One region of the Staphylococcus nepalensis genome, then DNA from elsewhere that is predicted to be linked to it. Evidence: predicted binding sites of a transcription regulator. Region 1 holds the regulator's gene; the other holds the start of a gene.
The links. Region 1 encodes LexA, which represses DNA repair genes until DNA is damaged. Its sites were predicted from a motif close to CGAACATATGTTCG; they were not measured.
Positions count from the first base shown of each region.

Region 2: a site for LexA is predicted at 7,992-8,005, ahead of BJG89_RS05190 (YolD-like family protein). Genes of this name have one in related genera too.

Region 1 covers NZ_CP017466.1:1,727,657-1,740,617, forward strand. The annotation lists gene tkt (transketolase) at 1-339, opposite strand, end outside; gene BJG89_RS08170 (DUF896 domain-containing protein) at 416-664, opposite strand; gene sosA (DNA damage-induced cell division inhibitor SosA) at 791-1,024, opposite strand; gene lexA (transcriptional repressor LexA) at 1,167-1,790, shown strand; gene BJG89_RS08185 (CAP domain-containing protein) at 1,989-3,002, opposite strand; gene guaC (GMP reductase) at 3,023-4,000, opposite strand; gene rpsN (30S ribosomal protein S14) at 4,192-4,461, opposite strand; gene rpmG (50S ribosomal protein L33) at 4,692-4,841, shown strand; gene BJG89_RS08205 (hypothetical protein) at 5,354-5,602, shown strand; gene BJG89_RS08210 (catalase) at 5,943-7,430, opposite strand; gene BJG89_RS08215 (amino acid permease) at 7,654-9,099, shown strand; gene BJG89_RS08220 (hypothetical protein) at 9,330-9,644, shown strand; gene BJG89_RS08225 (Lrp/AsnC family transcriptional regulator) at 9,863-10,264, opposite strand; gene BJG89_RS08230 (MBL fold metallo-hydrolase) at 10,382-11,143, shown strand; gene BJG89_RS08235 (MFS transporter) at 11,156-11,875, shown strand; gene BJG89_RS08240 (MFS transporter) at 11,920-12,300, shown strand; gene BJG89_RS08245 (GNAT family N-acetyltransferase) at 12,527-12,916, shown strand.
Region 2 covers NZ_CP017466.1:1,120,125-1,133,085, forward strand. The annotation lists gene pmtA (phenol-soluble modulin export ABC transporter ATP-binding protein PmtA) at 1-365, shown strand, start outside; gene pmtB (phenol-soluble modulin export ABC transporter permease subunit PmtB) at 381-1,043, shown strand; gene pmtC (phenol-soluble modulin export ABC transporter ATP-binding protein PmtC) at 1,062-1,934, shown strand; gene pmtD (phenol-soluble modulin export ABC transporter permease subunit PmtD) at 1,934-2,662, shown strand; gene BJG89_RS05160 (thioredoxin family protein) at 2,739-3,299, opposite strand; gene BJG89_RS05165 (hypothetical protein) at 3,463-3,984, shown strand; gene BJG89_RS05170 (HAAS signaling domain-containing protein) at 4,035-4,595, shown strand; gene BJG89_RS05175 (DUF4097 family beta strand repeat-containing protein) at 4,592-5,443, shown strand; gene BJG89_RS05180 (C45 family autoproteolytic acyltransferase/hydrolase) at 5,537-6,577, opposite strand; gene BJG89_RS05185 (hypothetical protein) at 7,017-7,187, shown strand; gene BJG89_RS05190 (YolD-like family protein) at 7,553-7,969, opposite strand; gene pglS (6-phosphogluconolactonase) at 8,319-9,356, shown strand; gene BJG89_RS05200 (aldehyde dehydrogenase) at 9,415-10,794, opposite strand; gene BJG89_RS05205 (manganese-dependent inorganic pyrophosphatase) at 10,943-11,869, opposite strand; gene BJG89_RS05210 (cysteine hydrolase family protein) at 11,924-12,475, opposite strand; gene BJG89_RS05215 (glycosyl hydrolase family 28-related protein) at 12,614-12,961, shown strand, end outside.

The DNA of each region.
Region 1 (12,961 bases):
AGTTACTTCCACACCATCAGTATGTCTGAATTCAGGATGTCCTGGTGTTTTTGAGCCCCATTGTCTAAATTGTTTTAATTCATCTAATTCTAAACTACCTGAAACATGTAATAAACTATAAAGTAATGCAGAACCATGACCAGCAGACAATACAAAACGATCTCTATCGAAGAAATCTTTTGATTGGGGGTTGAAATTTAAATGGCGTGTCCATAAAGTATATGCCATTGGAGCAGCACCCATTGGTAATCCAGGGTGTCCTGAGTTTGCTTGCTCAACAGCATCGATACTTAAAGCTCTAATCGTATCTATTGCTAATTGATCTTTTTCTTTATTCATCTAAATGACTTCCTTTCTTATAGCAAGATTCATTACCATTATACATTATTTGACGTTTGTTTAACAAAAAATTGATTTAGTTGTTATCTTTTTTGTCTTTTGAATCTAATATTTTTTTAACTTTTTCAGGTGTTACATCGTTACCTTCAGGATCAATTACTCTAGTATTTTCAATTTGTTTTTTAAAATTATCTCTGAAAGAGTCTAAATACGCTTTTCTTAATTTAGATCGTTCTTTAGCCTCAGATTCAGTTAATCCTTCTTCTTTTTTCTTTTTTGCTAATTCATTTATACGCTTGATATCTACGGCATCGTTTTTAGCCATACTAAACCTCCGTAATTCATAATATAAAAAATATAACAAAAAAGTGAACGAAACGAAATAGTTCCGCTCACTTTCATATGTACCAGACAATTAATTTACTCCCAAATAAATTAATGTTTGATATTTCTATTTTGCTCTTGCCAAAAATGGCTTATTGCTCTGTTCGCTTTTTTCCACTGAATCCATTTGATATTGTTCGTTTTGAATTGAGTTGTTTTGGATTTGATGATCTGTCATTTCGTACGTTTGTTCCGACTCAGCATTATTATGTGCACTTAAAATAAATATAGAACTTAAAATCATAGTAACTAATAGGACTACGAAGTAAGGCTTTATTTGATGTATATATAATTTGAACATTATAAGTCACTCCTAGAACGTTTGTTTGTGTCTAAACTCTAACAGAACATCTGTTCCTAGTCAACCTTGAAACGAACAAACGTTTGTAAAAAAGAATCATGCATGCTATAATAAAAACAAATTAACGTAGGGAGTGCCTATTATGAGAGAATTAACAAAACGACAAAATGAAATTTTTGAATATATCAAACAGACCGTTCATTCAAAAGGATATCCACCAAGTGTTCGAGAAATTGGTGAAGCTGTGGGTTTAGCTTCAAGCTCTACCGTACATGGACATTTATCAAGACTAGAAGAAAAAGGCTATATAAAAAGAGATCCAACCAAGCCCCGTGCAATAGAAATTGTAACTGAACAACTAGGCGAATCTGCAAATATGGAATCAACGATACATGTACCAGTAATTGGAAAAGTAACGGCAGGTATTCCTATTACTGCCGTCGAAAATGTTGAAGAATACTTTCCATTACCAGAACATTTTACTTCTACGCATAACAGTGACATTTTCATCTTAAATGTTGTTGGTGATAGTATGATCGAAGCTGGTATATTAGATGGAGATAAAGTTATAGTCAGAAGCCAAACAATTGCTGAAAACGGTGATATTATTGTTGCAATGACTGAAGAAAATGAAGCTACAGTCAAACGTTTTTATAAAGAAAAAACACGTTATCGTTTGCAACCGGAAAATAGTACAATGTCTCCTATTTATTTAGACCAAGTCACTGTTTTAGGCAAAGTCGTTGGGCTTTTCAGAGAAATTTAATTATTTTATTTGTAAATAAAGACACTCTCAACAAAAATAAGAGGTTGCGCGTTGAGCGCAACCTCTTATTTTTCGTCATTCTTTTCTAAAACGTCTTTAACTTTTTCTAGTATATCTTCTGTTTGATCTTTTTTATTTGTTGTCATAATATCTCATCCTCACAGGTTACAGATACCCTCATTCAACAAATCGTAAACACTATCCAGTGTAATTTTCAGTCCAATAAGGTTGTCTTTGTTCATTAAAATCAACGCCGACACCTAATGTTCGAAATTCTTTTTTAAGAATGTTCTTTCTATGTCCTAAAGAATTCATTAAACCTTGATGGGCATAAATACTACTTTGTTGACCATAAGCTAAGTTTTCTCCGGCTGCATTAAAATCGTGTCCATCACTTTCTAAACGATCAAACGGAGAATCTCCACTCAAATTATCATGATTAAAATAGTTATTTTCTGCCATATCAGTACTGTGCTTACGTGCTGTATCAGAAATAGTTGTTGAATAATCTAAAGTATTTAAACCATGTTGCACTCTTTCAGCGTTTACTAAGTCAAAATTTTGCAATTCAAAGCTCTTAGCTAAATTATCCGACGGCGCCCCATATTGTTGTTGAAGTCTATTTTCCATTTCTTCACTAATTAATAATAATGCTGTTAAGTGGTTTTGGTTATGTTTGTCATAAAATGCTGTAGTATAAATATTGTCTTTTTTAAAATTGTCAAATTCACTATCTTGCACGTCTATATTTATATGACCTTTTTGTTTTGTTGATATAGGGTCACCTAATCGATCTCTAACTGTATCTTTCGGAGAATTATATTTTATTTTAGATTTAGAAGAAATAACATTTTGATTACTATACAAACCATTTACTTTATCTTTAATATAACTCACCATAACAAAACTTCTGTAATCGTCAGAATAATACGTATGCCAATTCGTACCATATTCGTTTGAAGTAACACGCTTTGCTTTACCTAATTTTTCTTCTACTTCTTCCTTAGACATATTCATTTGAATATTATTCAAAGCAAAATCTTGTTCATCAGGTACTTTTAAGGTATTTTCAGTTAAAGGCTTATCAGATGACCAACTGTCTACTTTTGATTTAAATTGTTGCTGCAACGATTCTAGCGGTGCAAATTCTTTAATTGGAGTAATTAACACAATTAACAGAAGTACAATTACATATAATAAAAATCGTTTAATTTTTTACACCTACTATATTATTAGTCTCTATCTCCATTGAAAATAGAATTTCTAACTATGACATAATCCACTTTAGTTAATGAATTTAAATCGTTACCCCCTGCATATGAGATTGAACTCTGTAAATCTTGTTGCATTTCAACTAATGTATCCATTAATGAACCTTTATGTTCAACAAACATTTTTTTACCTTCAACGTTTTTATGTTCACCTTTTTGGAATTCAGATGCACTACCGAAATACTCTTTATATAATTTACCATCTAATTCAACCGTTTCGCCAGGAGATTCTTCATGAGCAGCAAATAATGAACCTATCATTACCATAGATGCACCAAATCGAATTGATTTAGCAATATCACCATGCGTTCTAATACCTCCATCAGCTATGATTGGTTTACGTGCTGCTTTACTACAATGATTTAAAGCAGCTAATTGCCAACCGCCTGTACCAAATCCTGTTTTGATTTTAGTAATACAAACACGGCCAGGCCCAATACCTACTTTCGTTGCATCTGCACCCGCATTTTCTAATTCTCGAACTCCTTCAGGCGTCCCAACATTACCTGCAATAACAAAGGAATCAGGAATATGTTTTTTAATATGTTGAATCATATGGATTACAGCATCTGAATGACCGTGTGCAATATCAATTGTAATATATTCAGGAATTACACCATCGTTTGCCATTTTTTCAACAAATTCAAATTCACGTGCTTTAATGCCAACTGAAATAGAAGCAAACAAGCCTTTGCTATGCATTTTTTTCACAAAAGGTATACGTGCTGCTTCGTCAAATCTATGCATAATATAGAAATATTCGTTTTCAGCAAACCATTCTGCCAAAGTTTCATTCATCACTGTTTGCATATTTGCAGGCACAACAGGTAATTTAAATTCTTTTGGTCCGAATTCCACTGCAGTATCACATTCTGAGCGACTATTCACAATACATTTATTTGGTATAAGCTGGATATCTTCATAATCAAATATTTTCATAATTATATAAACCCCTAATATTTAATAGTGAAACAGTATTTAAAGGTAAGATTTTTAAATGAATTCAACAATTATCTAAGGAAATAATCCTATATATTAGGATTATTTCCGAACAATAGCATTTTATTTATCTTTACCAATAGATAATATACATGGTTTCACTCTAAATGTAAATGAACTAAAGTCTGATTTTACCAACTTGATTTTTTAACACCAGGAATTTGGCCTTTATGTGCATAATCTCTAAATGCAATTCGTGACATTTCAAACTTTCTTAATACACCTCTTGGACGCCCACTCACCTTACATCTGCGTGTTAGTCTTGTAGGTGAAGCATCTCTAGGCAATTTTCTTAATGCTTCGTAATCGCCTTTTGCTTTTAACTCTTTTCTTAATTCATAATATTGAGCAACTAAGCGTTCTCTTTTTTCTTCTTTAGCAATTTTTGATTTTTTTGCCATATCTTTCTCTCCTTTAAATCGTAATCGTTACGTTTTAAATATTAACATATGCTTTTCATAAATCAAACTAAAACGATTTGGTCATTGAAAATTATTTTTTAAAAGGGGTATAATAGTTAGGTATATTAGGATATCTTCAAGTTAAGTAAAGCATTTTTCATTGAATATATTGATTAATTATGGTATCATTTTAAAACGTAATGATTCCTGTTAAGAAAGAGGTGTTAATTTTGCGCGTAAATATTACATTAGCTTGTACAGAATGTGGCGATCGTAACTACATCAGTACTAAAAACAAGCGTAACAATCCAGAACGTATTGAACTTAAAAAATTCTGCCCACGATTAAATAAATACACTTTACATCGTGAAACTAAATAATTCTGTGCTTTCATTATCTTTTTAATACGACACTTAAAAATAAGAGCTAATCCGTAATGGGTTAGCTCTTATTTTATTTAAAATCTTACAGTTTTGGTCGTGCATGCTTGCCTGAGGTATGAGGTATGGTTCAAGCCTATAGTCTCTCACTCATATACTTCCCTGGCGTCAACACGTTACAAAATCGTTATAAAATATGGAATTTAGTACAAAAAGGCTTTTTCGTATAATTTAATAAACACCGCTAAACTAAATTAACATGACAACTTATATGTATAAATTATGATAAGGGGCAACTTACACTACCGATGGGCACTTCAGTTTTAATTTCTATTAATGATACACCGCGCTATGTAACTGGGTTGAAACAATACATTAAATCACACAACAAAGCGTTAATTAACAATAATATACTTAAATATCACTATTAAATGCATTTAAGGTCTTCTAATAAATCATAACTACCCTTATAATGAAATAAGTATATAAAATATATTGGAGGGAATTTTTATATGGAAAATCGTCACATTACGGATGAACAAAAAAAACACATTATTGATTCAATAACTGAAAAAACAAAAGATAAAAGTGTGTGTAACTGCGAGCGTCCTGATATTGAAATTTTAGATGGTCATTATTTCCTACCATTGTTAACTGCTTCCTTAGGTAATGATCCAACGCCGTTAATAACATTATTATGTAACAATTGTGGAAAAATGCATTTCTATTCGCAAAATTTCTTAGGTATAAAGACAAGATAATTCAAATTAAAATAAATGACTTACACGCTTAAATCTAATGTGCCCTGTTCAGCATTACATTTAAGCAGTTACGATTAATTAAATGATGTTTACAGTTAAAGACAAACCAAATGACTTATGACATTTGGTTTGTCTTTTTATATTTATTAACCTATCTAATAACGTAAATTAAACATGCCCTTAGATAAACATATGCATTGAATATCCCAAAAATTCAAACATAAAATGCACCTTCCATTTTGAAATGAAGGTGCATCTTTATTTTAAATAGGCATGTTTATATCTTAAACGCGCATTTTAAAACTTTTATTGTAAATTGTTAATCATAAGCGTGCAATGATTAATCTGCAATTTCTAAATCTACATCATTTATGTCGATACCTAATGCTTTCGCCACACCTTTACCATATTCACTATCCGCTTTATAACAATGGCGAATATGACGATGTTGAACTTCTAATGTAGTACCTTGCATTTCATTAGCTGTATTTTCAAAAATTCGCGCTTGCTGTTCTTTAGATTGTATTCTGAACAAACGTCCTGGCTGTTCGAAGTAATTATCGTCATCTTCTCTGAAGTCATATTCATATGCTTCACCTTCAATTTTTAGTCCAGGTTTTTTAAATTCAGGTTGATCTTCGAATGAACCATCACTGTTTGGATAATAATGTGTGCCGCCGCCTTGATTATTATCTATAATTCTCATTTGACCGTCACGGCTAAATGGACAAATATTTTCAATGCCAACACCCTTAGGTTGGTTAACTGGTATTTGCCAATGATTGACGCCTAATCTGTAGCGTTGTGCATCGCCATATGAGAATAATCTACCTTGTAACATTCTGTCTGGAGAGAAATCAATCCCAGGTACAATATTAGTTGGGGCGAAAGCAGCCTGCTCAACATCTTGGAAATAGTTGTCTGGGTTGCGATTTAATTCAAATTCTCCAACTTCTATTAAAGGATAGTCTCCTTTATACCAAACTTTTGTTAAATCAAATGGATTATCTTTATGGTTGCGCGCTTGTTCTTCTGTCATGACTTGAATATACATTTTCCATTTTGGATAATCTTTGTTTTCAATTGCTTCGAATAAATCACGTTGTGATGATTCTCTGTCTTCCCCAACAATTTTTGCCGCTTCGTCAGGTTGTAAGTTTTCAATACCTTGTTGCGTTCTATGATGGAATTTCACCCAAACACGTTCACCTTTATCATTGTACATAGAATAAGTATGAGATCCAAAACCATGCATATTTCTAAAACCTTTAGGTATACCACGGTCTGACATTAAAATTGTTACTTGATGTAATGCTTCAGGTAAAGAAGTCCAGAAATCCCAATTGTTTTGTGCACTTCTCATATTTGTTCTTGGGTCACGTTTAACAGCGTGGTTTAAACTAGCAAATAGTTTCGGGTCTCTAAAGAAGAATACTGGTGTATTATTTCCTACTAAATCCCAATTACCTTCATCTGTATAGAACTTCAACGCGAACCCACGAATATCTCGTTCTGCATCAGCTGCGCCTCTTTCACCTGCTACAGTTGAAAAACGCGCAAACATTTCAGTTTGTTTGCCTACTTCAGAGAAAATGCTAGCTGAAGTATATTGTGTAATATCGTTTGTAACCGTAAAAGTACCAAAAGCACCTGACCCTTTTGCATGCATACGTCTTTCCGGTATAACTTCTCTATCAAAATGAGCCATTTGCTCTAAAAAGTACCAATCTTGCATTAATAATGGTCCTCTAGGGCCGGCTGTCATACTATTTTCTCTATCTGAGACTGGTGCGCCAAAGAGGCTCGTTAATTTTTTCCTGTTACTCATCAAAATTCCCCCGCCTTTACTAATCAATAATAATTATTACCTAGTACTTATTTTAATCTATAATTTTTCTAAAAGCAACTAACAATATACATATAAATACTAATTTTCAAAATATTTGAAAATTTATAGCAAGACAGTCATAAAAAGCATTGCTTGTACAGCTCAAAAGCATTAGAATGGATAATATATATTTAAAATTTAATAGAACATAGGAGACTGTATTATGGCACAAAACAATATGAACCGTGGTCTTAATTCTCGGCACATTTCAATGATTGCAATTGGTGGTGCAATTGGTACAGGCCTATTTGTTGCTACTGGTAGCGTGATTTCGCAAGCAGGACCTGGTGGCGCAATACTTGCCTATTTAATCATTGGTGTGATGTTATATTTCTTAATGGCTTCGATTGGTGAACTAGCTACATTTTATCCTGTTTCAGGTTCTTTCAGTTCCTATTCAACACGTTTTGTAGATAGCTCCCTCGGTTTCACTATGGGGTGGCTATATTGGGCAATTTGGCTGTTAGTTACAAGTGTCGATGTTATTATTTCTTCTAGTGTAATTTATTATTGGGATTTCTTCCAATTTTTTAGTCCTGTCACTTGGAGCATCATCTTCCTTGTCATTCTTTTCTTACTTAATATATTCTCAGTAAAGGCCTTTGGTGAAACAGAGTTTTGGTTATCACTCATTAAAGTTGCAACCATTATTATTTTCATCGTTATTGGCGTATTAACAATTATAGGCATTTTAGGCGGTCAGACATATGGCTTGAGTAATTATGTAACAGGAGAAGCACCTTTTGTTGGTGGCATCTCTGGTTTCTTAGGGGTTTTACTTGTAGCTGGATTCTCAGTTGGAGGCACAGAAGTCGTTGCTGTAACAGCTGGCGAATCTTCAAACCCAAGTCAGTCTATGCCCAAAGCAATTAGACAAGTCTTTTGGAGAATTTTATTATTCTATGTTTTATCAATTGCGGTCATTTCAGCGATAATTCCTTATACTGATCCATTATTATTGAATGAAAGTGAATCTGTATCACAAAGCCCATTTACAATAGTGTTTGATCGTGTAGGTATCGCATTTGCAGCATCAGTAATTAACGCAGTAATTTTAACTTCATTATTATCTGCTGCAAACTCTGGAATTTATACAACAAGTAGAATGTTATTCTCAATGGCAGAAGATAAACAAGCACCTAAATTTTTAAGTAAACTTAATAAGACTACAAAATTACCTATAGTATCAATATTTGTGACGTTTATCATTGTCTTGTTTGTAATTATCTTAGCTCAATTTAAATCAGACATTGTATTTTCATTGCTAAATATCATTGGGTCTTTAGTCATTGTTGTTTGGGCATCTAGTATAATAGCCCAAATCAGACTGCGTTCTGCAATTAAAAAACAAAATAAAAATCCTGATGATGTATTACCTTATAAGGCACCGTTCTATCCTTTCGGACCAATTATAGTAATCATTGCTTTGTTATTCCTATTTGTAGGAAATTCACTTGGTGCAATTTTGGCTGGTGATATCGGCGCGTTAATCCGAAACTTATTACCAATGGTTATATTAGCTTTAATTTACTTTATCCATAAGTACATTAGAAAAACTAAAATTGTTAAACTCGAAGAAATTGATTTAAAAAACCACGATTATAATTAGATACTTAACCACTAATACAAGTATCATACTATTCACCCCAAAAGTTAGACTAGAAATCTAATTTTTGGGGTGAATTTTTTGCTAATAACATAGTAATTGTATTCCCTACTTTTATATAAATTAACCTTGGTTACAAAAGAAATTGCTTTTTCAGAAGTTGGTGTTATTTTCAGTATATAGAAAGTATAGTATAATAAGATTAATAATTTAATTACTTAGAGGTGGAAATTATGATTGGACAAACAAATCTATTTGACGATATTTTAGAAACTGATGAGCGTTTTGTTATTGTTGTACAATCACTTGAAGAAAGACATGACCAACTAATCAAAAGAACATTACGAGAATACCCAAGTTTAGACCGCTCACAAATGGAAAGTCTTTTTAGCCATCTTAAAGAATTGTTTTCAGAAGAAGCATTTGAGGATAACCAATCTGCATTCTCGATTACGGTTTACACTAATTTAGACTACGCTGCAGACAATGTTTATGCACACGTAAAAAGACATCGCGGCAAAAATGAATGGACCCATACCGCTAAATAGTCAAATCATCGTATGTATGACATCAAAATATGCAAAAACACAAAAACGAGGTAACGGGATCACATTTTCTATGTAGATTTCGCTACCTCGTTTTTTATTACTAGCAAAGAAATGAATATAAATACTACCAAATTAATGATGTTTATTGCAATATAATTCAATATTAAATGGCAATCATGCCACTTTTAGTTCCCCGTTTAATTAATGAGATTGGCCTTTTATATTGCCATTAAAACATTATAGTTTGCGTGCTTATTTAATCGCGCAAGAAATGCATTTAAATAATCATTATTTGGGAAACGGCACTCTAAAAGATAACATGGGTCGCCTATTACTTTATAGTTATTCATAACAAAAATGCTCTCTTCCTGAATAAAATCAAGATATGAATTATGAGAAATTTTATGAGTATAAATATTAATAAATACATGGACTTTACAGTCTAATGCTTCTTGGTTTAAAGCAATCGTGTATCCAGTAATAACGTTGTCATCCTCTAATTTTTTCACTCTATTTGTTGCTGCTTGACCAGTTAGATTTACTTTTGCTCCTAAATGCTTCATTGAAATTTTACTGTTATTTTTTAATTCGCTAATTATTTTTTTGTCTAATTCGTCCATTTTTATCACTCACTTTCAATTTTCAAGTATTTAGTTAAAAACTCTTTGAAATTTATATTTAAACACATAGACCATCCAATTAAGATAAATATATACAAAAATTTGGAGGAATTATTTATGAACATAACACATATAAGAAATGCTACAAGCATCATTGAGTATGCAGATAAAAAGTTTTTAGTTGACCCGATGTTAGGCGAAAAAGGGGCTTTTGCAAGTTTTCCTGATGCTCCTGGAGAAGAGTTAGAGAATCCACTTGTCGACTTACCTATATCTCTAGAAGACATCATTAAAGATATTGACGCGATTATTTTAACACATTTGCATATTGACCATTTTGATGAAACGGCACAAAAACATTTACCAAAAGATATCAAGGTATTTGTACAAGACGAAAACGACGCAGAAGAAATTAAAGGTGTTGGCTTTAAAGATGTAGAAATATTAACCGAGTATACAACGTTTGAGGGTGTTAAACTAATAAAAACGCCTGGTGAGCATGGTAGAGGTGAAATTTTAGAAATCATTGGTTCTGTTTGTGGCGTTATTTTTGATCATCCTACAGAACAAAGATTATATATAGCAGGAGATACCGTATGGTATAGCAAGATTAAAAACGTAATAAAACACTATGAGCCTGAAGTTATCATTGTAAATGGTGGCGACAACCAATTTTATGAAGGCAGCTCATTAATTATGAACGAATATGATGTATATAAAGTAGCAAAAGAAGCACCTAATTCAAAAATTATTGTAGTGCATATGGAAGCAGTAACTCATTGGAATTTATCTAGAAACAGATTAAAACAATTTGTAAATGAAAAAGGATTAGAAGATCAAGTACTAATCCCAAATAACGGTGACAGTTATCATATGTAGAAAGGAGCTATTATGAATAACAAAATATGGTCGAAAGATTTTGTGATATATTCTATCATAAACTTTTTATTGATACTCGTATATTTTTTACTAAACTCTACCATCACTAATTATGCGCAAACTGAATATAATTCATCTAGTATAATGATGGGCTTTATAGCAAGTGTTTTCATAGTAGGTGCGCTAATTGGTAGAGTACTCACTGGATTTATTAAAATAACGAAGAAAATATTTATTTTAAATATGGTGATTTATTTCGTATCAATTATTTTATATTTTGTGAACTTAGACGAATATTTTTTAGTGTTTGTTCGATTATTACATGGGCTTTCTACGGGTATCACTACAACGATAGTAGGTACTATTGTTGCCTTAGTAATCCCTCAATCGCGTAAAGGCGAAGGGATTAGCTATTTTGCGTTAAGTACTGCACTGGCTACAGGATTCGGTCCATTTATTGGAATATCTTTAACACAGAATTCTAGTTTAATGAATATTTTTTATGCCAGTTTGATCTTTGCGATATTAAGTTTACTTATGTCATTTTTAATCAAAGTGCCTTATAACGAAAATAAGAAAGAAATATCTATAAAAAACTTAATGAATAAATCAACAATACCAATTGGATTTATTATATTTTTGAGTGCATTTTCTTTTTCAGGTATAGTATCGTACATTAATTTGTACGCGATCCAAATTGATTTAGTACAAGCAGCAAGTTCTTTTTTATAATATATACAGTTTCAGTATTAGCGTCTAGACCTTTCACAGGTAAAATTGCTGATATTTATGGAGCAAATAAAATTATGTATCCAGCCCTTATATTCTTTTTTGTTGGCTTACTTTTACTAAGTATCAGTAGCGATGACTGGACGATGTTATTGTCAGGACTATTTATTGGGCTTGGTTTTGGTAACATTTCTTCAATCACTCAAACGATCGCTGTCAGTGAAGCTAAGCCAGAAAATGTAGGACTAGCTACTTCAACATTTATGATTTTTATGGATTCAGGAAATGGATTAGGACCTTATATATTAGGATTTGGAATTCCCATTTTGGGTTATGCGGGAATGTATAAAATCCTTGCGGTTATTATTCTATTAACATTTATTTTATATTACTTTTTACATGGAAAGAATACTAAAAAATTCATATAATATTTTGAATGTTGAAATAAGTATTAAAAAACATCGACTTGTATGCTTTATAAATCATTTATTAAACATAAGTTCGAAACTTTACTATCGAATTTTTCATTTATCAGTATACTGAAATCTATACTGATAAATAGAATGATATCGCTTTGGTTTCTATTAGTCTTATTTAAATTTTATGATTGTAGTTAATGATTATAATTTACAGTATAGAAAGGATATCAAATATATGAGTTTACAACAGAAAAATATCAATAAGAATTCAAGTGATTTAAAACGTATAGAATCATTACTTAAGAATTCTTTTTCAGAAGTAGAAAGATTCCCAATGGACTTAATTTTATATAAACTAGAAAAAGGCATTGGTAATTTATTAGCTATTTATGACGATGATCATTTTATAGGTTTCACTTATTTAATCCAATATAATAATTTAACATATGTTCAATATTTAGCTGTAGACAATAAACACCAATCTATGGGCTATGGAAGTAAAATTTTACAGTTTATCAATGAAAAATATGGAATGAACCCAATCATTCTTAATATAGAAATAGTTGATTCAACATTTGAAAACTATTCACAAAGAAAAAAAGAAAAGATTTTTATAAAAAAATGAATTTAATGAATCTGGACTTATATTTAAAGATAGATGGGGGACTTA
Region 2 (12,961 bases), 610 kb from region 1:
TAATTGACGAAAGAAAAACCGTTTTTATATCCACCCATATCATTTCAGATTTAGAGAAAATCGCGGATTACTTAGTTTACATTAAAGATGGCCACATCACTTTAGGTGATTTTTTAGATAATATTTTAAAGCAATTTCAAATTGTTAAAGGTGATCCTCAACAAATTGATGAAGAGTTAGTTCAACTCACACATTATTTTGAAAGAAATAAAACAGGATATACTGCTTTAACCACACAAGCCAATGTATTTTATGAAATATTCGGGAATTCTGTTACAATTACTACTCCTACAATTGAAGATTTAATGGTTTATCTCGAAAAAGGGACCCGAAATAATGAGTACGATCGTTATGAAAACGAATAATACGGGAGGTCTAAGATGAAAAATTTACTTATTCGAAATCTTAAGTTGCGTAAATGGACAATTGCTATTTATACCGTTTTACTCGTTGCGTCTCCATTGCAGCTTGTGTTGGACTATCATACCAATTTAGCTAAAGTATTATACTCTACACTTGGAATGATTTTAGTAGCCATTTCAGTGTTAGATTCTGGTCATGTCTTTCGATTTAATAGTAAATTAGGACATAAACATGCATATCATTTTTTTGCCAGTTTGCCAGTTTCTAAACTGTCTTTACTTAATGCCAACTATCTCACAGTAATTATTTTCACTTTAATTGGTGCCGGTATTTTATCTTTATATGGTGCAACAAATAATGATTTTTCAAAGGATGCAATTAATATTAATTTCACATTGCCTTTCTCATATATTGCAATTAATTTATTTGCAATCCCAATAGGGTTTAAGAAATACACTGAACAAAAGTCAGAATATATTTCTTTCATTCCTTATATATTAGGTATGCTGATTTTTATTCCGTTTTTAATTGCGATAATGATTATTGGATATTCCTTATTATTCAATTATAATTTTGAGCATTTTAAGTATTTTAAAGATAGCTTTAACTATGGCTTTTTAGCTCTAAGCATTATATTTTTTGTGATAAATTATATAATTCAATATAGAAAATTAACTTAATTTTAAAGGAGGCGTACTATGCAATTAAAAGAAATTACGAAAACGTATGGTAGCAATAATGTATTAGACCATATTGATTTTGACTTCGGTCATAGTCAAATTGTAGGTTTAATAGGAAAAAATGGTGTAGGTAAAACAACACTGATGAAGGTCATGAATGGCAATATTGTTAATTACAAAGGAGAGGTACAATTAAGTAATAAAGAAAATATAGGCTACTTAATTGAACATCCGAAATTATACGATAATAAGTCTGGCTTATATAATTTGAAACTGTTCGCTAATGTGTTAGGCAAAGGCTTCGATAAAAAGTACGCTGACCAAATCATTGATGCTTTTGGAATGCGCAATTATATAAAAAAGAAAATAAAAAAATATTCAATGGGTATGAAGCAAAAGTTAGCAATTGCAGTTTCTTTGATGAATAAGCCTAAATATTTGATCTTAGATGAACCAACAAATGGTATGGATCCGGATGGTTCTATAGATGTTTTAACAACTATTCAATCACTCGTGCAAGAACTAGATATGAAAATATTAATCTCTAGTCATAAACTTGAAGACATCGAATTAATTTGTGATAGAGCTGTATTCTTACGGGATGGTACCTTTGTACAAGATGTAGATATGAAAGAAGGCGCACCCACTGATTCTACAGTGTTACATCTTGAATTAGAAGATTTTGATGAAGGGTTAGCTTACTTAAATGAATATTTTGATGTTTTACAGTCACAAAAAGAGAGTGGAGAAATTATATTGAAAGCACAAAAAAATTATAGAAATATCCTCAAAGGACTGGCTAGTAAATCAATATTCCCTAAATATATTGAGACACGTAAAAGTTCTTTACGTGATACTTACTTTAATATAAATCAGAAAGGCGGCCAATAATGAATAGCATTCAACTTGTAAAATATGACTTGATTAGTATTTTTAAAAGTCCATTGACTTATTTAGCGTTATTATTGACTATTTTGCCAATGATTGGATTTACAATTCTATTTGTTCAACAATCTGACGAAATGAATGGAAATACATTACTTGCGATAGGTAGTTGGTTCTTTTCAATTATGGGCTTGCTTTTTGTAATTAAAACCATTACACGCGATATATCTCAAGGAACAATACAATTGTATATGAATAAGACATCGAGCCGTGTAGGTTATGTTATTGCAAAAGTAATTTCTATTATATTAATAGCAATATTAATAACAGCGATACTTGTGATTTTCATTTTAATTGTTCAAGGTATTGTAGACGGTGAAAATGTTAAAACTGAAAAAATCTTTGAATTACTTTGGTTTTTCTTAATGTTTCATCTATTCTTTGGTTTATTATTATATTTATTTGCGCTAATCGTACCTAAAACAGCGCTTATCTTTACTTTGGGTATTTTCTTAGTATTAATTGTGCCGTTTGCGGAACCATTTTTACCAATGATTCCAAAAATTGGAGACAATATTCAAGATGCATTAAAATATATCCCATTTAGTTATTTAACATCGAAAACAACTACTGGGGATTATACGTTTTCTAATTGGCAATGGTTTATAACATCAGCTTCTATTGTTATTTTATTTATCATCAACTTGTTCTATGCATCTAAGAAAGATATTTAATATAAATAACCGAAATTAAATTTTTTTAAAAGACGTATGAATTGCGGTTATATTAGCGCAATTCATACGTCTTTAGTTATTTAGTAATCAATTTATCTAAAATTGAGTCGTAGACATATTTCCACATTTGTGAATCTGTTTTGTAACGATTGGAGATAATTGCATGTGTTTCTGCAGCTTTATCGTCAAACGTTGGGTCATCTTTTGCAGGTAGCTTTGAGCGTCTTTCATCAACAAAGTTCTGTGCGTGTCTAGAACGAGGTCCCCAAACAGTTTGTTGTTCAAATTCATCGTTAAGAAAAACAAAAATTGGAATGGATCTAGCTGTACCGTTCGTTAAGTATTGATCTATTAAATCTGTGTTTTCATCACGGTGAAATACTCTCACTTCAAAATGAAGTGCTTCACTTATATGTTTCAAAATAGGAAGATTCATCATGGCATCTCCACACCAATCTTCCGTGATAATAAGCACCTTGCTATAAGGTAGTGATTTAATTTTTTCAAGACGTTCATCATCTTGAGGAATTGAGAATGAATTATAAATAGATAGTACATTTTCTTGGTTTTCAGTCATATCCTCAATGTATTGATCAAGCGGTTGACTGTTTTTGAAATAAGTTTCTAAACTTGTCATTGTTTTTCCCCCTTTAATTTATTAGGTATTATTATAGCAACAATTGTTAGTGAAAGAAAATTTTTAATACTCAGAAAAATGATAAGTTTCATCATATGTTTTAAATGAAAATACTATCTGAGTATGCTATATTGTTTACGTATAATGGAGTGTGTAAGCTACTTTGAAACGACATAAAACTTTGGTATTTATTATTTTTTTATTAATGGCCGCAATGGTTTGGATGCTAATTAATTATTTAAAAAATGAACAAACTACAAATTTATCATGTTTAACGATTAATCAAAATAAGGTTAATTCTCAGATTGATATTCGTAATTATATTAAAAATGATGATGTGATGTTAAAAAAATATCAAATTTATTATACAAAATCACAGCCAGACTTGATTTATAAAGTTGATAAAAGCAATGATACGGTTAAATCAATGACTTTAATAAGTGATCAGAGCATCAATACGAATTTCAACACCTCAATTAACAATCGTATACAAAATGTAAAAAACTATCTGGGTAAAAATTTTATTGAGAAAAAATTGCGTAATGGATTTAAGGCTACTATTTATGTGGATAAAGATAATCAAATAAAATTATCTCTCATTCATAAAGATAATAAAATAAAAAAATTGAAATCAATAAGAAGTAACTTTAAAAATGACATTCCATTTAGGTATGTTATTTTTTGAATTGCAATAGAATTTGGTTCAATTTTACGAATTGAATGGTGGTAGATAACTTGGATAAAATCACTTTTTTAAATGCTCTAGAACAAGAATTACATAATCTACCTCGTAATGAGCGAGACAAGATCATGTATGAGTATGAACAATATTTTTTTGAACAAGAAAGTGACGGTAAAAATGAGTATCAAATTATTGGCGCGTTAGAATCCCCAAAGCAAATCGGTAAAGAGATTATGGTAAAAAATGCAATCGTTTCTGCAGAATACAGACCAAATGCTAAAAATATTGTCAAAGCTATTATGGCATCCCTTGGTATGGGGATTCTTTCGTTAGTTATTATTTTGTTACCAATGGTGGTATTGGCTGTATTTATGTTTGGTTTATTGCTTGTGGCTTTTTTCTTAACAATCAGCCCCATATTATTAATTATTCACGGATTACTAAATCATATGATGAGCCTTGCAATTAGTAATTATTTTTTTGCTTTTTCTTTTACAGGATTAGGTATCGTGTTGTTTGTGATTATTGCTAAGTTGAGCCAGCTTGTTTATCGCTTGATTTTAAAATACCTAAGATGGAATATCCGAACAATTAAAGGAAGTGCAGATCTATGAAGCGATTATTTATAGGCGGACTAGGGCTGTTTATCATTTGCTTCCTAATAGGAAGTATTGCCTGGTTCGGTTTTGAAAAGCAAAATGAAAAATTGAACACTGTTAATAAGGTGTTGAATACGAATGATATTAAAAATTTAGATGTATTGACTGAAAATTGTAAAGTCTTAATTAAATCAGGTGGCCAAACTTCGATAAAATATAAAGGCAAAAGAAATATTGACATAAAAGAAGTGGATAATGCTTTAAAGGTAAAAGAAACTAAGGAGTTAGAAAACCACTACGGTTTAAATTTCAACCCCTTTAGACAGTTTGACGATCATTTAATAATCACCTTACCTAAAGAAAAATTAAATAAACTTAAGTTGTCAAGTAGTTATAATTCTATTAACATTAAGAATTTAAATATAAAATCAGCTGAAATATCTAAAAATAATAAAAATGGTGGTAAAGTAAATATAGACAAAACTAAATTTGAAAAATTATTATATAAAGGTGTAAACTCACAAATAAAGCTCGATGACAGTGAAGTTATAAATGCTGATATTAAAACTGAAAATGCAAGAATATTAAGTGAAAACTCGTTAATTCAGAAATCTGTACTGTTAGCCAATCACAGTAATATATATTTATCAGATATAGATGTTAATTCAAATTTTAAAGCATCTACGAAAAAGGGTGATATTAATATTAGTTATAAACAAGCACCTAATAATATATTATTAAAATTATACCCTGTTCATGGTACAACAAATATCAATAATAGTCGTTTTGTGAACGATAGAGTAGGAAACGGAGACAATATTCTAGAGTTATATACAAATGACGGAGATATTAATATCGATTAATAATTTAAAGAGGCTTAGGGATTGAAATGCTCCCTCTAAAGTAGACACTAAAAAAGTGAAAACTTTAGAGGGAGATATTTTTATATGGAATACTTAGTAAGTTGCAAATGTTAAATCGGTGTCTAGGTGACCTGCAATGGTGTAGGTAGACAACGTATCGCCTTTAAGCCATTTTGCAAAATCTATTTTCGTAGGAAAGCTATTTTGACCTATTCCAATCTGTGCAGTTAAAGATTGTGGTTCATACATACTTGTATGTATAGTGCCAGACCAGCTTCTGAACAATTTACTGTATATTTGGTACTGTGGATCATTAAATAGTTGAAAAGCGTCTGCTTTATTTAAGTTTGTTGGTTTATGATTGATCAGTCGTTTTAAACGTTCTTCGGATTCTTTTGTGTAATTTCTATTTTCATGCGTTAAAAGTTTGAAATGGTTCGTGCAAGTAGAATCATAGCGCACATCAATTGAACGCGGTGTAACTTCTACAATAGCAGACGCGAGTTGCTTATCCATGACAATATAACTAAAAGAACTTCTATGCGGTATTTCCTTTAAAAGTTGAATTGCCTCTGACACATTTTTACAATACTGTAAAATGAGTCTGCCTATCATATAACAAACAAAGCCATCGCCAGGATGTTTACGATGCATAAAGTTGTAACCCATAGCTAGACCGGCCTCGTTCATACCATCCATTCTCCCAGTTATACGAGATGTTGGGCCAATCTGCGCTAGCCCGCCATCATTTGGTTGAAATAGTAAATAACGACCGTCATATGTAGCAGGGTGATAATCGTAATTGCGTACCATATAATCTTCACCTAAGAATACAGTACAGCCGCTATTTTTTAACGGGGTAAAACGATAATGTCCAAAATTAAGTATCATTTGGTTAGTAGGAAGATTTAAAACTTCTTGCATCCCTTTTATCTCTTCCCAAATTTGAGGTGCATAAGCTTGAAAAACATCGTAAGTCTCTTTGATATGGATATCAAAACGAGGCATACGTTTTTTCCATTCGCTTTCTCTATTTTTAAGCATGGGCGTTTGTTGCATCCATTCGGCGGTTTTTACGCCTAAATCAAAGTGGGACCCACGATGTGTTAAAATATCTGATTGTATATTTTGCATTTCTAAACTCCTATATTAAAGTGTAATCTTACAAAAATGTCACTTCATTGTAATCTCACGTTAATTGTATTATGTTACTTCGACAGTTATGATAAGGATAACTTTTAAAACTAAATTTGTATGTTAGTTGAATGAGGTGATGAGTATGTTAAATTATTATGGAAAATTAAGAGATGCTATATCAACTTGGTGGGGTAATTAACATCTACAATTATTTTATAGTAGTATAATGTCAACTTCAAATAGTAGTGAGTGTATTCGTGTCGATTGTTTTAACAGATTTAGATTTAATAATAATTTATTTTATGTCTTGAATATGGAATATTACATTAAAAATATTTAGAATAATATATTTGGAAATGGGTATATATTTATTGATGTAGTTAAATGTGCTATCATAAATATTAGACATGTTAATAAATTATTGAGGTGAAACAGAATGTGGAATTTTATTAAAGGTTTATTTAAATTTGTATTTGGTACAATCCTTACTGTATCATTAGCAGCAGGCATCGGTGCTGTAGTATTTGCTTATATTTTCAAAAAAGATTTTGAAGATATCGAAAGTAAAACAAAAGAAATTGTTTCAGATATTGAATCAAATAATTAATTTACTAATAGAACACCCTAGAGTGTTCTATTTTTTTGTCTGAAATACTGATAAACAATCAAGGCTATGTATGATACAAATGTTAGATGACTGGTATTAAATGTCACTGCATAAATCTTTTAATCTTTTAAAAGGTTACTGCTTATGAAGTCCGACAGTTATTATGCAAACGCTCTAGTTCTTGTATGATTTTTCCTAAACTTCTTTACTTAAGGAAGAAAAAATTAAAAAGACAACATAGTTTCCTTTCTGACTTCCATATACAGTATGAATGTCTACATATTCAAAACGTTCAACGAAGTTGTTAATGCTTATCTGATTGAAGGAATTAAGCAATTTATAGGTTCAATCTATGTGAAGTAAGGTTAATGCCTAGTGTCGTGCGAGATTTGCATGATATCAAATAAAGACAATTTAACGATTTCGTTATTATGACATGCATGACCTTTTAACGTCATATGAACCATATCTATATTTTTAATTTTCAGGATGGTATGTTCTAACCAACCATCTTGGTAATATTCTATGTGGATAAGTGTATTTTTATGTAAAGCATAGTGTAATTGACTATTGAGTTCATTTAATTGATCGTCTGATAAAATAGGGCGGTCAATTTTATTTTGATCTACGATATGCTGTTGTATAGCTTCAAATTGCTCAGGTAATGTAGCGAACGGGGCCCATTTAACCATACCACGCCCTTGTGGAATATTAGGGTTTAGTTTTTCTCTTGGAATTTTTCTGTAATCTGTTTCTTTATTATTGTATTTATCTGAATGCATCAAATCACCTCAATATCATAATAGAACATTTGTTCGTGTTTGTGCAAGTTATTCTTCAAAAATTTATAAATCTATTGTCAAAAGTAGGTAATAGGTAAATTTTCATTGAAAGTGGTATCATAAGTATGACAATGTTTTTCAACTAATGGAGACGGTTAAAGAAATGTTTAAAATGTATCATGGAAAATGATAGGATGACATAAGCATTTGGTTTAATAAGCAAGGTGAGTTTTTATGAAGAAACATTATTTAAACGATGTATATGCATGTTTATCAATAAAAAACATTATATTGTCTTTTATTCGTAATATTTATTAAAATGAAAGTATCATAATATGGAGGGGTTTACATGACAACAATAGGATATATTGGTTCATATACAAAAAAAGAAGGTAAGGGCGTCTACCGCTTTGAATTAGATGAACAAACGGGGACGATTACTGAAGTGGAAACGGGTTATGAATTAGAAGCGTCGACATATGTAAATCAACATGACGCTTTTTTATATGCTGTAACACGAGAAGGGGAAGATTGTGGCATTGCAAGTCTTAAAATAGGAGAAGATGGCAAACTCAGTCTTATCAATAAATGTTTAGCTTCCACAAAAGGTAGCGGATGTTATGTTTCAGTATCGCCAGATGGTAAATATGTTTTTGAAGCGGTTTATGGTGCAGGGCTTGCTCGTATCTATGAAGCAAATCCAATTACGGGTGAAGTGGTTCGTTTAATCCAAGAATTAGCACATGATTATCCTACAGGTCCTCTAGAAAGACAAGAGCAACCTCATGTTCATTATTTAGATACCACACCAGATGAACAGTATGTTGTAGCAATGGATTTAGGTACTGATAAGCTTATAACATATGAATTTGGTGAAGAAGGTTATAGCGAATATGCCGTATTTGACTTTGAACCAGGTGATGGGCCAAGACATATTACATTTCATGAAAATGGTGAAATTGCTTATGTAGTTCATGAATTATCTAATGTTGTAAGTGTTATGCAGTACAAGAATGGTGAATTTTCGGAAATTGAACGCCATGCAACGATTCCTGAAAATTTTGAAGGTGCTACAAAGTTAGCTGCGGTAAGATTATCTCATGATCAAAACTTCCTATATATTAGTAATAGAGGACATGACAGTATCGCAATTTTTAAAATAGGAGATAACGGAGCCACAATTTCCTTAGTAGACATAGTGGCTAGTGGAGGAGTATTTCCCCGCGATTTTAATATTACTGAGACAGATGATTTCTTAGTTTGTGCACACCAAGAAGATGGTTATGAGCTAACTGTATTTAAACGAGATAAAGTGACTGGAAAATTAGAAAAATCTGATGGTCAATACACTGCACCAGAAGGTGTTTGTGTTCAGTTTTTACAATAATAAAAAATATAAAAGTCCGAAAGCTAAATTTTAGTTTTCGGACTTTTATATTTTAATATTATTTATTGAAAAAGGCTTTAATATACTTGAATTTCCCTTTATAAGGTGGGAAAAGTAAGCTTGATTCAAGCCGTGTAGATTTAAAAATATATGATTTATCATGGCTAAATGTATCGAAAGTATACTTACCGTGATATTTTCCTATACCAGAAGCACCAACACCACCAAATGGTAAGTTTGGGTTTGCTAAATGCATTAAAGTATCGTTTATTGCGCCTCCACCAAAGGATAGTTCGTTTAAGACACGTTCTGAACTGTTTTCATCTTCGCTAAATAAATAAAGACTGAGCGGTTTAGGTTTAGTGCGTATTAAATCAATAGCTTCGTTAAAATCGTCATAAGTTATAATTGGCAATAATGGACCGAAAATTTCATCATCCATAATTTTTGAATTGATGGTAATGCCGTCTAAAATAGTAGGTGCAATATAATTTTCATCAGCATCTGTTTGACCGCCAAAACTTATTTCAGGTTTATGGATATTTAACAATTCACTTAAACGGTTAAAATGCTTCTCGTTTACAATACGGCCATAATCTGGGCTTTCCTGTATATTTTCTCCATAAAATTCAGTGATTGTTTTTGTTAACGCGCTAATGAGCTCATTTTTGACCTTACGATTTACAAGTAAGTAATCCGGTGCAACACAAGTTTGGCCTGCATTCGTAAATTTACCAAAGCTAATACGTTCACTTGCCACTTTGATATTAGCACTTTCGTCAATGATGGCCGGGGATTTTCCGCCGAGTTCTAAAGTAACAGGTGTTAAATGTTCACTTGCTGCCTTATAAACAATGCGGCCAACTTGTTCACTACCAGTAAAGAAAATATAGTCAAAAGGTAATTGAAGTAAAGATTGTGTAGTTTCAGCGTTTCCCTGAATAATACTAATATACTCAGGGGCAAATGCATCTGTAATTATTTTCTCTATTATTTCTGATACGTTTGGTGTGTATTCAGAAGGTTTGAGTATAACAGTATTACCAGCTGCAATAGCACCAATTAATGGTTCTATGAGCAATTGGAAAGGGTAGTTGAAAGGACCGATAATTAAGACTGTGCCATAAGGTTCCTTCATAATATAGCTTTTAGTAGGAAACATATATAATGGCGTATTTACTTGTTTGGTTTTTGACCAATTTTTAAGTTCTTTACGAGCTAATTTAATACTTTTTAATGTATAACCAATTTCTGTTGCATATGTTTCTACTTTGTTTTTACCTAAATCTTTTTGAAAAGCTTCAAGTAATTCATTTTCATAGTTTTTAATACTTTTGCTTAACTGTTTAAGTTGTTTTTTTCTAAATTTAAGAGATTTAGTCTCATGAGTATTAAAATATTGTTTACTATTGTGGAAAGTTTGTTCTATTAAATTCAAATATTATTCCTCCTAGTATATTGGCGATTTAGATAGCTCAAAATAGTTGATAAAAAACTGGAACATAACAATTATGTCCCAGTTTTGCTGTTTAGTAAAATATTTAAGTTTTCAATTTAACATAGTTATTTAAAATTATTGTGTTGAACTAACTCAAAGCTTCCGTGATTTGTGGTACAACTTGTTTTTTACGTGATACAACACCTGGAAGGAAAGCGGTATTGTTTTCAAGTTGAACATTAAACGCAGAACCTACTTTATCTTTCTCTGCACCAACAACTAGAATTTTAGAGTCACTATTGATTATATCAGTTACAAGTAATACAAAAAGATCATACTTTTCATTTGTACTAACTTCTAACATTTCTTTTTCTAATTCTTCTTGGCGTTCAAATACTTCGTTAATGTCTACAGTGTTAACTTGTCCAATACGTGTAATATAGTCACCCATGTTAAATGATTTTGCGTCCATATTTAATAGTTCAGTTGCAGTTTTATCAGTTGTAGAGGCTCCAGCTTTTAACATCTCTAAACCATACGCTTCTAAATCAACATTAGCAATTGATTTTAATGCTTCCGCAGCTTCAATATCTTCTTGTGTGCAAGTAGGAGACTTAAATAATAAGCTGTCTGAAATAATAGCAGAAATCATTAAACCAGCGATTTCTGGTTTGATTTCAAATCCACGTTCTTTATACATTTTGTATAAAATTGTTGCAGTACAACCTACTGGCTCAGCACGGTAGTATAAAGGTGCTGCAGTTTCAAAGTTAGAAATTCTGTGGTGGTCGACTACATGTTTGATTGATGCTTTATCGATTGTATCAGCACTTTGTTGGAATTCATTATGGTCCACTAAAATGACGTTTTGATCATTTAAGTCATCGCTTAATAATGCTGGCGTTGAAACTTTAAACTGATCTAATGCGTATTGTGTTTCAGGACCTATTTCACCTAATCGAAAAGGTGTTGCCTCTGCGTTTCCTGTTTGTTGTTCAAAGTCTGCCATAATAATCGCTGATGAAATTGCATCTGTATCTGGATTTTTATGCCCGAAAATATAAGTTTTTGCCATGTTTAAATTCTCCTTATTTTATATTTAGTTATATTTTATCATGATTTTGTATTGTTATTCTACTTCAGCACCTAGAGAATTTTTAAAGTGGTCTAAAGCCCATTGATGGCCCGTTGGATTAAACGACGCCACGCCTTTATGAGAGATTGAAATAGAATATCCTAAATTATATGCAGTAATAGCAGTATGGAGTACGCAAATGTCGGTACACACACCGACAATTTCTAAATGTGTAATGTTTCTTTCGCGTAACATAATATCTAATGGCGTACCACAAAAAGAATCATAACGTGTTTTATCTAAATAATGTACATGATCGTTAAACAGGATATTTTGATAAATATCATTTACTTTGCCATAAAGTTCTCTTCCTGTAGTATCTATTATATTATGAGGAGGGAAAAGTTTGTTTTCTGGATGATACGTATTTTCTTCATAATGTAAATCCATAAGGAAAAAAATATTAGCTTGTTTATTGTTATAAGCTTCAATTCTTTCGATAATATAATTTTCAATTTGTTGACCAGGAAGGCCACAAGTTAATTTACCATTATCAGCCACAAAATCATTTGAATAGTCGACAATGATAAGTGCGCTATTTTTCATATTATGTAACACTCCCAAAATTTTAGATTACAGCCATTATATCTTAAGTAGGTAAATCAATAAAGATGCAAATAAAGCGTTTAAGAAACTTTGTATTAGTTTATTATAGAGTATGAAATTGAGAAGGAAGGTGGATTAATGCGGATTAATGCTAAACAATTTGGTTTGAAAGGAAAGGACAAACGAGCAGATACACGTGCAATGCAAAAAGCATTAAAATATGCTAAAAAACACAAACATACTACAATCTATGTCCCTAAAGGGGAGTATCATATACATAGACCACTGGTAATATATGATTCCACGACCTTAATACTGGATGATGAAGCGGTATTAAAAAGAGTAGGTAAAGATACATTATTGAAAAATGGAAACTGGTTAAAATCTTATTATGGATATGATGGTAATGGGCATATACATATTGCTGGAGGTACATTTGATATGAATGGGTATCAATATCCGTATAACAATACTGCAATGTGTATG